DNA from 3 places in the Pseudomonas sp. S2_B07 genome. Region 1 is predicted to be linked to each of the others. Evidence: predicted binding sites of a transcription regulator. Region 1 holds the regulator's gene; each other region holds the start of a gene.

What was found. Region 1 encodes sigma-54, which starts transcription at its own class of promoters, with help from an activator protein. Its sites were predicted from a motif close to ANTGGCATNNANNTTGCTNT; they were not measured.
Positions count from the first base shown of each region.
Region 2: a site for sigma-54 is predicted at 1,592-1,611, ahead of glnK (P-II family nitrogen regulator). Genes of this name have one in related genera too.
Region 3: a site for sigma-54 is predicted at 2,638-2,657, ahead of AB4N43_RS08900 (flagellar basal body rod protein FlgF). Genes of this name have one in related genera too.

Region 1 is NZ_CP162769.1:2,644,797-2,649,158, reverse strand. Features, by position in the region: gene rapZ (RNase adapter RapZ) at 1-210, opposite strand, end outside; gene ptsN (PTS IIA-like nitrogen regulatory protein PtsN) at 213-677, opposite strand; gene hpf (ribosome hibernation-promoting factor, HPF/YfiA family) at 690-998, opposite strand; gene AB4N43_RS12315 (RNA polymerase factor sigma-54) at 1,073-2,566, opposite strand; gene lptB (LPS export ABC transporter ATP-binding protein) at 2,750-3,475, opposite strand; gene lptA (lipopolysaccharide transport periplasmic protein LptA) at 3,475-4,023, opposite strand; gene lptC (LPS export ABC transporter periplasmic protein LptC) at 4,010-4,362, opposite strand, start outside.
Region 2 is NZ_CP162769.1:3,833,763-3,838,124, forward strand. Features, by position in the region: gene AB4N43_RS17570 (HigA family addiction module antitoxin) at 1-199, shown strand, start outside; gene AB4N43_RS17575 (BRO-N domain-containing protein) at 196-723, opposite strand; gene AB4N43_RS17580 (accessory factor UbiK family protein) at 1,137-1,397, opposite strand; gene glnK (P-II family nitrogen regulator) at 1,818-2,156, shown strand; gene AB4N43_RS17590 (ammonium transporter) at 2,194-3,531, shown strand; gene AB4N43_RS17595 (secondary thiamine-phosphate synthase enzyme YjbQ) at 3,745-4,170, shown strand; gene sutA (transcriptional regulator SutA) at 4,274-4,362, shown strand, end outside.
Region 3 is NZ_CP162769.1:1,910,836-1,915,197, forward strand. Features, by position in the region: gene AB4N43_RS08885 (flagellar basal body P-ring protein FlgI) at 1-236, opposite strand, end outside; gene flgH (flagellar basal body L-ring protein FlgH) at 264-959, opposite strand; gene flgG (flagellar basal-body rod protein FlgG) at 1,012-1,797, opposite strand; gene AB4N43_RS08900 (flagellar basal body rod protein FlgF) at 1,843-2,583, opposite strand; partial or broken gene AB4N43_RS08905 (cytochrome c3 family protein) at 2,796-3,391, opposite strand; gene AB4N43_RS08910 (nitrate reductase cytochrome c-type subunit) at 3,401-3,892, opposite strand; gene napA (nitrate reductase catalytic subunit NapA) at 3,904-4,362, opposite strand, start outside.

The DNA.
Region 1 (4,362 bases):
GCGTGACAGGTGGCTCGGCAGGTTACGCGCATCGATGGACACGGCGACCAACGGCTGTGCCAATTCGGTATGAATCAGTGCGCGTTCGGCCAGTTCCGGCAGCAAGCCGGCGGGCAGGTTGTCGATGCAGTAGTAGCCGTTGTCCTCGAGAACATCGAGTACGGTACTTTTACCTGAGCCGGAACGGCCACTGACGATGATCAAGCGCATGATTAGTGACCGTTTTGCTCTTCCAGAACAACCTTATACAAGGCTTCGTTACTCTGAGCACTACGCAGTTTTTCCCGCACCTCCTTGCGATCGAGCATGCTGGCGATCTGGCGGAGCAGTTCAAGGTGCGCATCGGTAGCCGCTTGCGGGACCAGCAGTACGAACAACAGGTCAACCGGAGCGCCGTCGATGGCGTCGAAATCGATAGGGGCGTCGAGGTGCATCAAGGCGCTGATGGGCGACTTGCAATCCTTCAGGCGGCAGTGGGGGATGGCGATGCCGTTGCCAAAACCGGTCGAGCCGAGTTTTTCACGGGCAATCAAAGCCTCGAAGACATCTTGCATCTCCAGATCCGGCACTTCCCGGGCGATCAGGTTGGCAATTTGTTCGAGGGCTTTCTTTTTACTGCCGCCCGGCACGTTCACGAGGGAACGGCCGGGGGTCAGGATGTTTTCAAGTCGGATCATGGGTTGGGAGTGTTAACGACCGGTTGCACCCTGGAGGAGGCTCTGGGTCTTTTCCTTATGCTTTTTGAGTTGTTTATCCAGCTTGTCGGTCAGTGAGTCGATCGCCGCGTACATATCGGTATGCTCCGCGTTGGCGACCACTTCACTGCCGGGAATATGCAGGGTGGCTTCGATTTTCTGCTTCAGCTTCTCGACCGTCATCGTGACCTGCACGTTGGTGATCTTGTCGAAATGCCGCTCTAATCGTTCGAGTTTTTCGCCGATGTAGGTGCGCAGGGGTTCGGTCACTTCCAGTTGGTGTCCACTGATGTTGACTTGCATACAGCTTCTCCTTCGTTGCCAGTGCATAAAGCGGTAGATCAGATGATCTACCACTGGAACGCTGTGGCGTGGCTCTACATCAACCGCTTGCGTTCGCTCGAAGGCGCGATCCCTAAGGATTCGCGGTACTTGGCGACGGTGCGGCGAGCCACCTGAATGCCTTGTGCCTCCAGTAAACCAGCGATCTTGCTGTCACTCAACGGCTTTTTCTGATTTTCCGCGGCAACCAGTTTTTTGATGATCGCGCGGATCGCCGTGGACGAGCATTCGCCGCCTTCGGAGGTGCTGACGTGACTGGAGAAAAAATATTTCAACTCATAAATACCCCGAGGGGTATGCATGAATTTTTGCGTGGTCACCCGTGAAATCGTCGATTCGTGCATGCCTACCGCTTCGGCGATGTCATGCAGGACCAGCGGCTTCATGGCTTCGTCGCCGTATTCGAGGAAGCCGCGCTGATGCTCGACGATCTGGGTGGCAACTTTCATCAGGGTTTCGTTGCGGCTTTGCAGGCTCTTGATGAACCAGCGGGCCTCTTGCAGCTGATTGCGCATGAAGGTGTTGTCGGCGCTGGTGTCGGCGCGACGGACAAACCCGGCGTACTGGGCGTTGACCCGCAGCCTTGGAACCGACTCCTGGTTCAGTTCCACCAGCCAGCGTTCGTTGTCCTTGCGCACGATCACGTCTGGAACGACGTACTCGGCTTCGCTGGATTCGATCTGCGAGCCGGGGCGCGGGTTGAGACTCTGGACCAGTTCGATGACCTGGCGCAGTTCATCTTCCTTGAGCTTCATGCGGCGCATCAGCTGGCTGTAGTCGCGACTGCCGAGCAAATCGATGTAGTCGCAGACCAGGCGCTTGGCTTCGGCCAGCCAAGGCGTCTTGGCGGGCAATTGGCGCAATTGCAGCAGCAGGCATTCGCCCAGGTTGCGAGCGCCGATGCCGGCCGGTTCGAATTGCTGGATGCGGTGCAGGACGGCTTCGATTTCGTCCAGTTCGATGTCCAGTTCCGGATCGAAGGCTTCGAGGATCTCCTCCAGGGTTTCATCCAGGTAGCCCTGATTGTTGATGCAGTCGATCAGGGTCACGGCGATCAGGCGATCGGTGTCGGACATCGGTGCCAGGTTCAGTTGCCAGAGCAGGTGGCTTTGCAGGCTCTCGCCAGCCGAAGTGCGAGTGGTGAAGTCCCATTCGTCGTCATCGTTGCTCGGCAGGCTGCTGGCGCTGGTCTGGTAGACGTCTTCCCAGGCCGTGTCGACGGGCAGTTCGTTGGGAATGCGCTCGTTCCAGTCACCTTCCTCGAGGTTGTCCACCGTCGGGGCGGTTTCCTGGTAGGAGGGTTCCGAAACATCGGCATTGGGTTGCTGTTCGGCTTTGTCGGCCAAGGGGTCGGCGTTGTCGAAGTCGTCGCCTTCTTCCTGGCGTTCGAGCATCGGATTGGACTCCAGGGCCTCCTGGATTTCCTGTTGCAGGTCCAGGGTCGACAATTGGAGCAGGCGGATGGCCTGTTGCAGCTGCGGTGTCATCGTCAGCTGCTGGCCCATTCTCAAGACTAGCGATGGTTTCATGGCAGGGGCTTAACACCTTATTCGCCGGCGCACATGCGCCATCCACTACAGGGCGCCGGAGCGCCAAACATAAGCAAATTATATGCCTGAAACTGAAGTGTTTGCCTAGAGCGCTGTAACAATAAAAACCTGTTGATTTTTATCGTCGTAAGCGCTCAGTCGACTAGCCAGACACCTCAACGCTTACAGGCGGAACTCATGGCCCAGATAAACTTCTTTAACCAGGTCGTTGGCCAGGATAGTGGCGGAGTCGCCTTCGGCAATCAGCTGGCCATCGTTGACGATGTAGGCCGTTTCGCAGATATCCAGGGTTTCACGGACGTTGTGGTCAGTGATCAGCACGCCAATGCCTTTGGCCTTGAGGTGGTAGATGATCTGCTTGATGTCGCCGACCGAAATCGGGTCCACGCCGGCGAAAGGTTCGTCGAGCAGGATGAATTTCGGATTGGTGGCCAGTGCGCGAGCGATTTCCACGCGGCGGCGTTCACCACCCGACAGGCTCATGCCGAGGTTGTCGCGGATGTGGCTGATGTGGAATTCCTGCAGCAGGCTTTCCAGCTCTTTGCGACGCCCGGCCTTGTCGAGTTCCTTGCGGGTCTCGAGGATCGCCATGATGTTGTCGGCCACCGAGAGTTTGCGGAAGATCGACGCTTCTTGCGGCAGATAGCCGATACCGGCCTTTGCACGACCGTGCATCGGCTGGTGGCTGACGTCCAGATCATCGATCAGCACACGGCCCTGATCGGCCTGCACCAGGCCGACAATCATGTAGAAGCAGGTGGTCTTGCCGGCGCCGTTGGGACCCAGCAGGCCGACGATTTGACCGCTGTCGATCGACAGGCTGACGTCGCGCACGACCTGGCGGCTCTTGTAGCTCTTGGCCAGATGCTGAGCTTTCAGAGTTGCCATTACTGGGCCTTCTGCTCGTCGGTTTTCTTCTTCGGCTGGATCACCATGTCGATGCGTGGACGCGCCTCGGTGACCTTGTTGCCTGTCGCACGGCCAGCGCTCGCAAGCTTCTTGACTGTGTCGTAGACGATTTTCTCGCCCTGGGTGGTGTTGTTGTCCTTGTCGACAACTTTTGCCTTGTCGATCAGCACGACGCGGTTTTGCGCGGCGTGGTACTGGATAGTCACACCCCAACCCTGGACAGGCTTGGTGTCGCCAGCGGTCTGCAGTTGCTCGAAGTAGGCGAGGTTGCCCACCGAAGTCACCACGTCGATGTCGCCAGCCGGCGTACGAGTGATGGTTACGGTGTTGCCCTTAACGATCATCGAGCCCTGGGTGATGATCACGTCACCTTTATAGGTGGCCACGCCATTCTTGTCGTCCAGTTGGGCATCGTCGGCCTGAATGCGGATTGGCTGCTCTTGATCGTTCGGCAGAGCCCAGGCGCTCACGCTTCCCAGTGCTGCGCCCAGACTGAGCAAAATAGGGAGGGTTTTAACGAGCCTCATACTGTCCTCTTACGTTAGATAGCAGGTGTATCCTGCTTTCTTTCAAGTACGCTTTCATTCCGTTGCCTGTCGATACACCGCCAGCGCCGTCGATTCTAACGGGTTGGTCGGTCTGCGCATATTGCTGCTGCGGGAACACAGTCATACGGGTGGTGGTAATCAGGGTCCTGCGGTTCTTTTCGTCGAAACGGGTAATGCGTACCGAGTCGATCAGCTCGACCTGGGTGCCGTCTGGATTGACTTCCCCATGTTCGCTCTGGACGTGCCAGGGAAACTGGGTGCCGCGGAACATGTTCAGGTCGGGGTTGGTCAGCAGCGTGACCTCGGACACTTTCAGGT
Region 2 (4,362 bases), 1.2 Mb from region 1:
GGCTGCTCCTCCGTCCCGATGGGGTACGTTCGTAGTTGAAGTAATTGAGCTGTTGGCGAAGACCAGAAATGTCAGCCCTGATTTAGCCAAGATGCTGTCCGGCCACCTGAACACCACGCCCGAGTTCTGGCTGAACCTGCAGTTGACTTACGATCTGCGTAAAGCCGAAATCGAACGTGGTCGCGCTTTAGCCACTTAACGCGATTGCAGCATTCGCGAAGCACGCTTCCACCACGGCGCATTCACCGCACGTTGCGTCCGCTCACCTTCCGGCAGCATCTGCGGAACATCCTGCAACCGAATCCACGGCTGGTTATTCCAGTGCAGCAAACTCAGCGACATCTCCGGCCAGTTCAACAGACTCAGAATCGGGCGTTCGCTTGTTGCCGGATGTTGAGCGTCTCTGAGGGCTGGCACTACGTCGTGGGTCAGCCATTCACGCAGGCCTCGGTATTCGGGGCAGTAGTGGTAGACGAGCAGGGCGTAGACGCCAGATTCGCTGATTAGCAGGGTGTTTTCGAGGGTGCCGTGGATGAGAACTCGCGCGGATTGATGTTGATCAGGATCGAGTTTGCGGACGGCGCGTTCGTCGAGGAAGAGGCGCAAGAGACGGCCTAGATCACGGGCGCTAAACCAGGCTTGGTTTTCCAACAGCAGGGCGTGGAGATAGAGTTTGTGGCGGATAAAGATGTGTGGGGACAGATAAGCGTCATCGCTATTCATTGATACAGCTCCTTTTGCTAATGGGGCTGCCGGCAATCGTCGCCAAACGATTGGGGTGGCAGCTGTACGCGGGTTGGCGAACCGGAGCAAAAGGAACCCGGCAGACCCGAAGGTCTCCCACGCACAGCCGCCATGACTCGAGAGATGGTCGTCGTGCACCTTAAGCTTCCAGGTCGCCAAACCCAGTGCTGAATATTCAGCTGGGGATGAGCTTAGGAACCTGGGCTTCGCGGCGCTATCGGACGGCGGTGGTGATCTTTGTAGGACGTTGCCGAGATTGTGGCGGGGCGGAAGATCAAAAGATCGCAGCCTACGGCAGCTCCTACAGGGGGCGGTCTATCCAGTGTGGGAGGGCTGGTAGACCGAGGTAACGCTATTCGCGGGCGAGCCCGCTCCCACAGGGATTTGCAGTGTTACTCGGCAGGTGGATTCAGCTTCGCTTCCAGCTCCGCCACCTTGGCTTCAAGACTCTCCAGCCGTGCCCGGGTGCGTGCGAGCACGACCATCTGGCTATCGAACTCTTCCCGGCTCACCAGATCCAGCTTGCTGAAGCCACTCTGCAACAAAGCCTTGAACTGGCTTTCGATTTCGCTTTTCGGCAATGGGGTTTCGCCGCTGAAGAGGCGTGAGGCGGTGCCGGTCAGGGCGTCGAGGAAGTCTTTGGGTGCGAGCATGGCAAATGTCCTGTCAACAATGGCGGGCAGTGTATCACGCAGTGTCTATAGTCAATTTCGGCGGGTCGTCGACGCACGCTTTTCGCGCATGCGGACGGACGGCAGCGCACTGTTGTTGTGCGTTAGTTCGCGGGTAATGGAGGGCGCCGGCTCGTGGTATTGGCCAAGGGATTGAATTCAGTGGGTTTTGGCGAGATGGCAAGCTTTCTGCTTAGTGACTATCAACCCATGCACTGATGCAGTCGCTGTGACGAATGCAGTGCGCCAGGCGAAACGGGGGAAGTGTTTCGTACGGGGTGGTTAGCTGGGGTCGTACGGGCATTCAAGGCCGACGATGCGTTACAAAGCCAGGCACTGCGCTTAGACTTGAGTCGGGTTTGTTTTCCTGGGGCAAGTCCACCAATTCGGGAGAGAGTTTTCATGAAGCTAGTCACTGCCATCATCAAGCCGTTCAAACTGGACGACGTGCGCGAGTCGCTGTCCGAGATCGGCGTGCAGGGCATTACCGTTACTGAAGTCAAAGGCTTCGGTCGGCAGAAGGGTCACACCGAGCTATATCGCGGCGCGGAATACGTGGTCGATTTTCTGCCCAAGGTGAAGATCGATGTCGCCATTGACGACAAGGATCTGGACCGGGTTATCGAGGCGATAACCAAGGCAGCCAACACCGGCAAGATCGGTGACGGCAAGATCTTCGTGGTCAATCTGGAACAGGCGATTCGCATCCGTACCGGCGAAACCGATACCGACGCGATTTAAACGCCGCCACAAACCCAACGCCCCAGGAGAAAACAATATGACTCTGCGTAAATTCGCAGGGCTAGGAGCCCTGTTGTCCCTCGTAATGCCCGGCCTGGCCTTGGCGGCAGACGAAGTGGCGGCCCCAGTCCTCAACTCTGGCGACACCGCCTGGATGATGACCTCGACAGCCCTCGTGCTGTTCATGACCATTCCCGGCCTCGCGCTGTTCTACGGCGGCATGGTTCGGTCCAAAAACATTCTTTCCGTGATGATGCAGTGCTTCGCCATTACCGGCCTGATCAGCGTCCTGTGGGTCATTTATGGCTACAGCATCGCGTTCGACACCACCGGCATGGAACAGGGCGTCATCAATTTCAACTCGTTCTTCGGGAGCCTGAACAAGGCCTTCCTCGCCGGCATCACGCCAGCCAGCCTGACGGGTCCTGCGGCGCTGTTCCCTGAGGCGGTGTTCGTTACCTTCCAGATGACCTTCGCCATCATTACTCCTGCGCTGATCGTCGGTGCCTTCGCCGAGCGGATGAAGTTCTCCGCCATGCTGATCTTCATGGGCGTGTGGTTCACCCTGGTTTACGCACCGATTGCGCACATGGTCTGGTCCGGTAACGGCGGCCTGTTGTGGGACTGGGGCGTACTCGACTTCGCCGGCGGCACCGTGGTGCACATCAACGCCGGTGTGGCCGGTCTGATTGCCTGCCTGGTACTGGGCAAGCGCAAAGGCTTCCCGACCACTCCGATGGCCCCGCACAACCTCGGTTACACCCTGATGGGCGCCGCGATGTTGTGGGTCGGCTGGTTCGGCTTCAACGCCGGTTCCGCTGCGGCGGCCAACGGTACCGCCGGCATGGCGATGCTGGTAACGCAGATCGCAACCGCTGCGGCCGCACTGGGCTGGATGTTCGCCGAGTGGATGACTCACGGCAAACCGAGTGCACTGGGTATTGCTTCGGGTGTGGTCGCCGGTCTGGTCGCCATTACGCCAGCCGCTGGCACGGTGGGCCCGATGGGCGCGCTGGTGATCGGCCTGGCAGCGGGCGTGGTGTGCTTCTTCTGCGCCACCACCCTGAAACGCAAACTCGGTTATGACGATTCCCTGGACGCCTTCGGTGTGCACGGTATCGGCGGTATCCTCGGCGCGATCCTGACCGGTGTGTTCGCTGCACCGTCGCTGGGTGGCTTCGGCACCGTCACCGACATCGCCGCACAAGTCTGGATCCAGTGCAAAGGCGTGGGCTTCACGGTGATCTACACCGCGATCGTCACCTTCATCATTCTCAAGGTCCTGGACGCTGTCATGGGCCTGCGTATCACGGAAGAAGAAGAGGCTGTCGGCATCGACCTGGCACTCCATAACGAACGCGGCTACAACTTGTAAGACGCGCATAAAAAACTTGCCCGGCTTGCCGGGCATTTTTTTGTCTGGCGTTTGTCAGTGAAGGACCTGCTGAAAGGTTTTTTCGTACACGTTCAGGGGCGTTTGCGACGGGCGTTTTTCTGCAGGCAATGGCTTACATGATTGAAGGAATATTAGGGCCTTTGTTTTTTCCCAGAGCGCGCTAGAATGCGCCCCGAACGTGCGGAGAACTGTATGTGGCAACAGACTCTGATTACCCTGCGGGCACGGCCCCGGGGCTTTCATCTGGTAACGGACGAGTTACTCGCCGGCTTGCCTGAACTCAAGGCGTGTCGGGTCGGTCTGTTGCATTTGTGGCTACAGCATACCTCGGCGTCGTTGACCATCAACGAGAACGCCGATCCGGCGGTACGTCGCGACTTCGAACGATTTTTCAATCGTCTGATCCCACAAGGAACAGACGGCTATGAGCATAACGACGAAGGCCTGGACGACCTCCCGGCGCACTTCAAGGCCAGCGTGCTTGGCTGTCAGCTCAGTTTGCCGATCTCGGCAGGCCGACTGGCGCTGGGGACCTGGCAAGGTGTTTATCTGGGCGAGCACCGTGATTTTGGCGGTGCCCGTAAAGTCCTCGCCACCGTGCACGGTGAAGAGGCATGAACCGCTGGTCACCAGCGGTTATTGAATTTTTCCGGCAACTGTCGACAGACGGTAAAGCTGGGCTATAACTAATCTGCTTTTCGCAAGAGTCATGAGGTAGAACATGAGCGACGATGATCTGGAAAACGACGACCTCGAAGTAGGCGACGACGACGAAACCGAAGAAGGTCTGGAAGCAGCGGCCGAAGACGT
Region 3 (4,362 bases), 730 kb from region 1:
TTCAACTGCACGTTGCCCGAACCCGGCGGCACCTTGATGCCGAACTGCGAAAGCATGTTGTTGAAGGTCTGCAGGGTGAAAGGCGTCTGCGTCGTCTGGTCACCGGTGCCGTTAAGCCCGACCACCAGGCCGTAGCCGATCAATTGGTTGGAACGCACGCCAGAAATACTGGCGATATCCTTCAGCCGCTCGGCCTGCGCGTTGAACGCGGCAGACAGCATCAGGGCGGCCACCATGAGGTGTTTAAGATTCAAACTGGCCACCTAGAAAGGGAACAGCGGGCTGAGGAAGAAACGGTCGAACCAGCCTGGCTGACTCGCATCGGCAAACGAACCGGTGCCCGAGTAGGTGATGCGTGCATCGGCGACGCGGGTCGACGACACGGTGTTGTCGGTGGCGATGTCATCGGCGCGCACCAGGCCGGCAATCCGCACCAGCTCATCGCCGGTGTTGAGGGTCATCCACTTCTCGCCGCGTACCGCGATGATGCCGTTGGGCAGCACATCAGCCACGGTGACAGTGATCGAGCCGGTCAGGGTGTTGCCCTGCGCGGCCTTGCTGTCGCCCTTGGTCGCACGGTCCCCTTCATAGCTGGCGCTCAGGTTCAGGTCGCCACTGCCAAACGGGTTGTTGGTGTTGGGCGAGGAGCCGAACAACGAGGTCAGGCCGATGCCTGTCTTGCTGTTCTTGTCGATTTGCGAGTTGGCGTTTTTGCTCGCCTGGGTCTTCTCGTTCAGGGTAATGGTGATGATGTCACCGATCCGGAACGCCTTGCGGTCGCTGTACAGGTTCTGTTCAAAACCGGCCTGATAAATCGAGCCATTGTTCGCGGCAGCCGGCAACGGCGTGCGCGGCAACACCGGCGCGTAATACGGGTCATTGGGCTTGGGCGTCGTTGGAACGCAGCCTGCGAGCACAACAGCCCCACTCAGTGCCAGAACAGATACAAAGCGATTCATGACCCTACCTCACGGTGTTGCAGGCGACCTCATGGTCGCCTCATAGACTTGATTACAGATTCTGCGTTACGAACGAGAGCATCTGGTCGGCGGTGGAGATCACCTTGGAGTTCATCTCGTAGGCGCGCTGAGTGGTGATCATGTTGACCATCTCTTCAACGGTGCTGACGTTGGACGTTTCCAGGGTGTTCTGCAGCGTGGTGCCGAAACCGTTCAGGCCCGGAGTACCGACTTGCGGTGCGCCGGAAGCAGCGGTTTCCAGGAACAGGTTGTTACCCACGGCCTGCAGACCGGCCGGGTTTATGAAGTCGGCGGTTTGCAGGTTGCCGATCACCTGGTTGGCCGGGTTACCCGGAACGGTGATGGACACGGTGCCGTCGCGACCGACCGTGAAGGTCTGCGCGTCGTTCGGAATCACAATGGCCGGCTCCAGGGCGAAGCCGCTGGCATTCACGATCTGACCGTTGGAATCGAGGTGGAAGGTACCGTCACGGGTGTAGGACGTGGTGCCGTCCGGCTGCAGGATCTGGAAGAAACCGCGACCGTCGACCGCCAGGTCAAGCGGCTGTTCGGTGGTTTGCAGGCTGCCGGCGGTGAAGTTTTTCTGGGTGCCGACGATGCGCACACCGGTACCCACTTGCAGACCCGACGGCAGTTCGCTGTCCTGGGTCGACTGGGCGCCTGGCTGGCGCTTGATCTGATAGAGCAAGTCCTGGAACTCGGCGCGGTCACGTTTGAAACCCGTGGTCGACACGTTGGCCAGGTTGTTGGAAATAGTGGTCAGGTTGGTGTCCTGGGCGGACAGACCTGTTTTGGCAACCCATAGAGCCGGAAGCATTCGATTCTCCTCGTGCGCCTGTTTTACGGCGCGACGTTCTGATAATTAGCTGATCTGCAAGACCCGAGCCATGGCCTGGTCATCGTCTTTGGCGGTGTTCATCATCTTGATGTGCAGCTCGAACTGCTTCGACAAAGCCAGCACCGAAGTCATCTCTTCCACGGCGTTGACGTTGCTCGACTCAAGGAACCCGGACACCAGTTTGACGCCGGCGTCGGCTTGCGCCGGCTTGCCGTCCTTGGTGTGGATCGAACCATCCAGGCCTTTGGTCATGTTCTTCAGGTCAGGGTTGACCAGTTTGATGCGGTCGACTTCAGCCATCACACGCGGGCCTTCGCCCATCGCACGGATGCTGATGGTGCCGTCTTCGCCGACTTCGATTTGCTGCTCGGGCGGCACGGCGATCGGACCGCCATTGCCCATCACCGGCATGCCGTTGCCGGCGCGCAATACGCCGAGGGCGTCCACGTTCAGGCTGCCGGTGCGCACATAGCTTTCAGCGCCATCGGGCGTCTGCACGGCAATCCAGCCGCTGCCTTGCACCGCGACATCGAGGTCACGACCGGTTTCAACCAGCGAACCAGGGGAGAAGTCGGTGGCCGGGCGTTCGGTCATCGCAAACGCACGCGCCGGAAAGCTGTCACCAAACACCGGCATCGAACGGGCCTGTTCCAGGTCCTTCTGAAAACCGTTGGTGGAGATGTTTGCCAGGTTGTTGGCATGAGCCTTCTGCGCCAGTGCATTCTGGCTGGCGCCGGTCATTGCCACATAAAGGTACTTGTCCACACTCTTTCCTCTGCATGCCGGACGTTTGCCGCCCACCGCTGTACTGATGAGCGATAAGCAATTTGCAGACCAACTTTTTTCTGGCGGCGCCGGGCCCGGCAAACAAAGGACTTGAGGGGATTCAGAGGGGAATGGGGGATTGGGTCAAAGTCGAAAAACCGGCGCGGATATGCCGCCAGGCGGCAACGGAGTGAAAGCCTGGGCTGATTCGACTACCAGCCTTTGACCCCGCTCATGTCGGGTAACTTATGGGCGATGCCCTTATGACAGTCGATACAGGTCGCCTGGCCGCTAGCCAGCGACGTGGAGTGCATATTGGCGGCGCGCTTGCCTTGACGGGTGAAGTCCATGAATTCGAAGTTATGGCAATTGCGGCACTCTCGGGAGTCGTTTGCCTTGAGTCGCCCCCACTCGTGCTCGGCCAGTTCACGCCGCATATCGAGAAACTTGTCCCGGGTATCGATCGTTCCGAACACTTTCCCCCACACTTCTTTGGACGCCTGCATCTTGCGGGCAATCTTGTGCGTCCACTCATGGGGGACGTGACAGTCCGGGCAGGTTGCGCGTACGCCAGAGCGATTGGTGTAGTGAATGGTGTCCTGCAACTCGACAAAAACGTTATCGCGCATTTCATGACAGGAAATGCAGAATTTCTCGGTGTTGGTCGCTTCCAGCGCGGTGTTGAACCCCCCCAGAAAATCACCCCGGCGATAAATCCGCCGAGCGTCAGAAAGCCCAGGCTGTAATGAACACTGGGCCGACGCAAAACCCTCCAATAGTCTTTGAACAGGGCGAGCAAGGATTTCATGGCCTCTCCTTATCGTTTCTGCTGGCCGTTGATTTCGTCTTGCAGCACCTGGTCAATGTTCTTGAAGCTGTTGTTCACCAGTGGCTTAACGTCTGTTTGTGGCACATGACACTGATTGCAGAAATACCGGCGCGGAGAAACCGCGGCCAGCGCCTGACCGTCACGGTCCATGTAGTGAGTGATACTGATCATTGGCGCCTGGGTACGTGCGCTGTTGGCTCGGCTGTGACAGGACAGACACTTATTACTGTTCTTGTCGATGTGATACCCCGCAATGCTGTGGGGAATGGTGGGTGGCTGTTCGGGATAATTGCGCTCACGCTTGAGGTCCTTGTTCTCTTCATCAGCAATCGGCGGCGCCGGCAACTCCTGGGTCAGCGTCCCTCCGATTCGCCGACCATCCGGCGCAGGCGCATCCAGCGGGTAACCGGGCTCTGCCGGGAATGCCGCTGGCATCCATAGCAGCAGCGCGGCAAGCAAGGACAGCGAACGACGCTTCATCTGAGCTCTCCTTATGCCGTCTTGATCAACTCAATCCTGATCGCGCATTTTTTGTAATCAGTTTGTTTGGAGATAGGGTCCGTCGCATCAAGCGTGACTTTGTTGATGAGCCGGTTGGCATCGAAGAACGGTACAAACACCAAACCTTGCGGCGGTTTGTTGCGTCCTCGGGTTTCAATGCGCGCACGCATCTCACCTCGTCGGCTGATCAGCTTCACTTCGCTGCCGCGACGGGCATTCAAGGCCTTGGCATCGGCCGGATGCATGTAGACCAACGCGTCGGGGACGGCCTTATAGAGTTCCTCGACCCGCTGAGTCATCGTGCCGGTGTGCCAATGTTCAAGCACCCGACCGGTACTCAACCAGAATGGAAATTCCGCGTCGGGGGATTCCGCCGGTGGCTCGTAGGGAAGCGCGAAGATGATGGCCTTCTTGTCGGGATAGCCATAAAACTGCACACCACTGCCCTT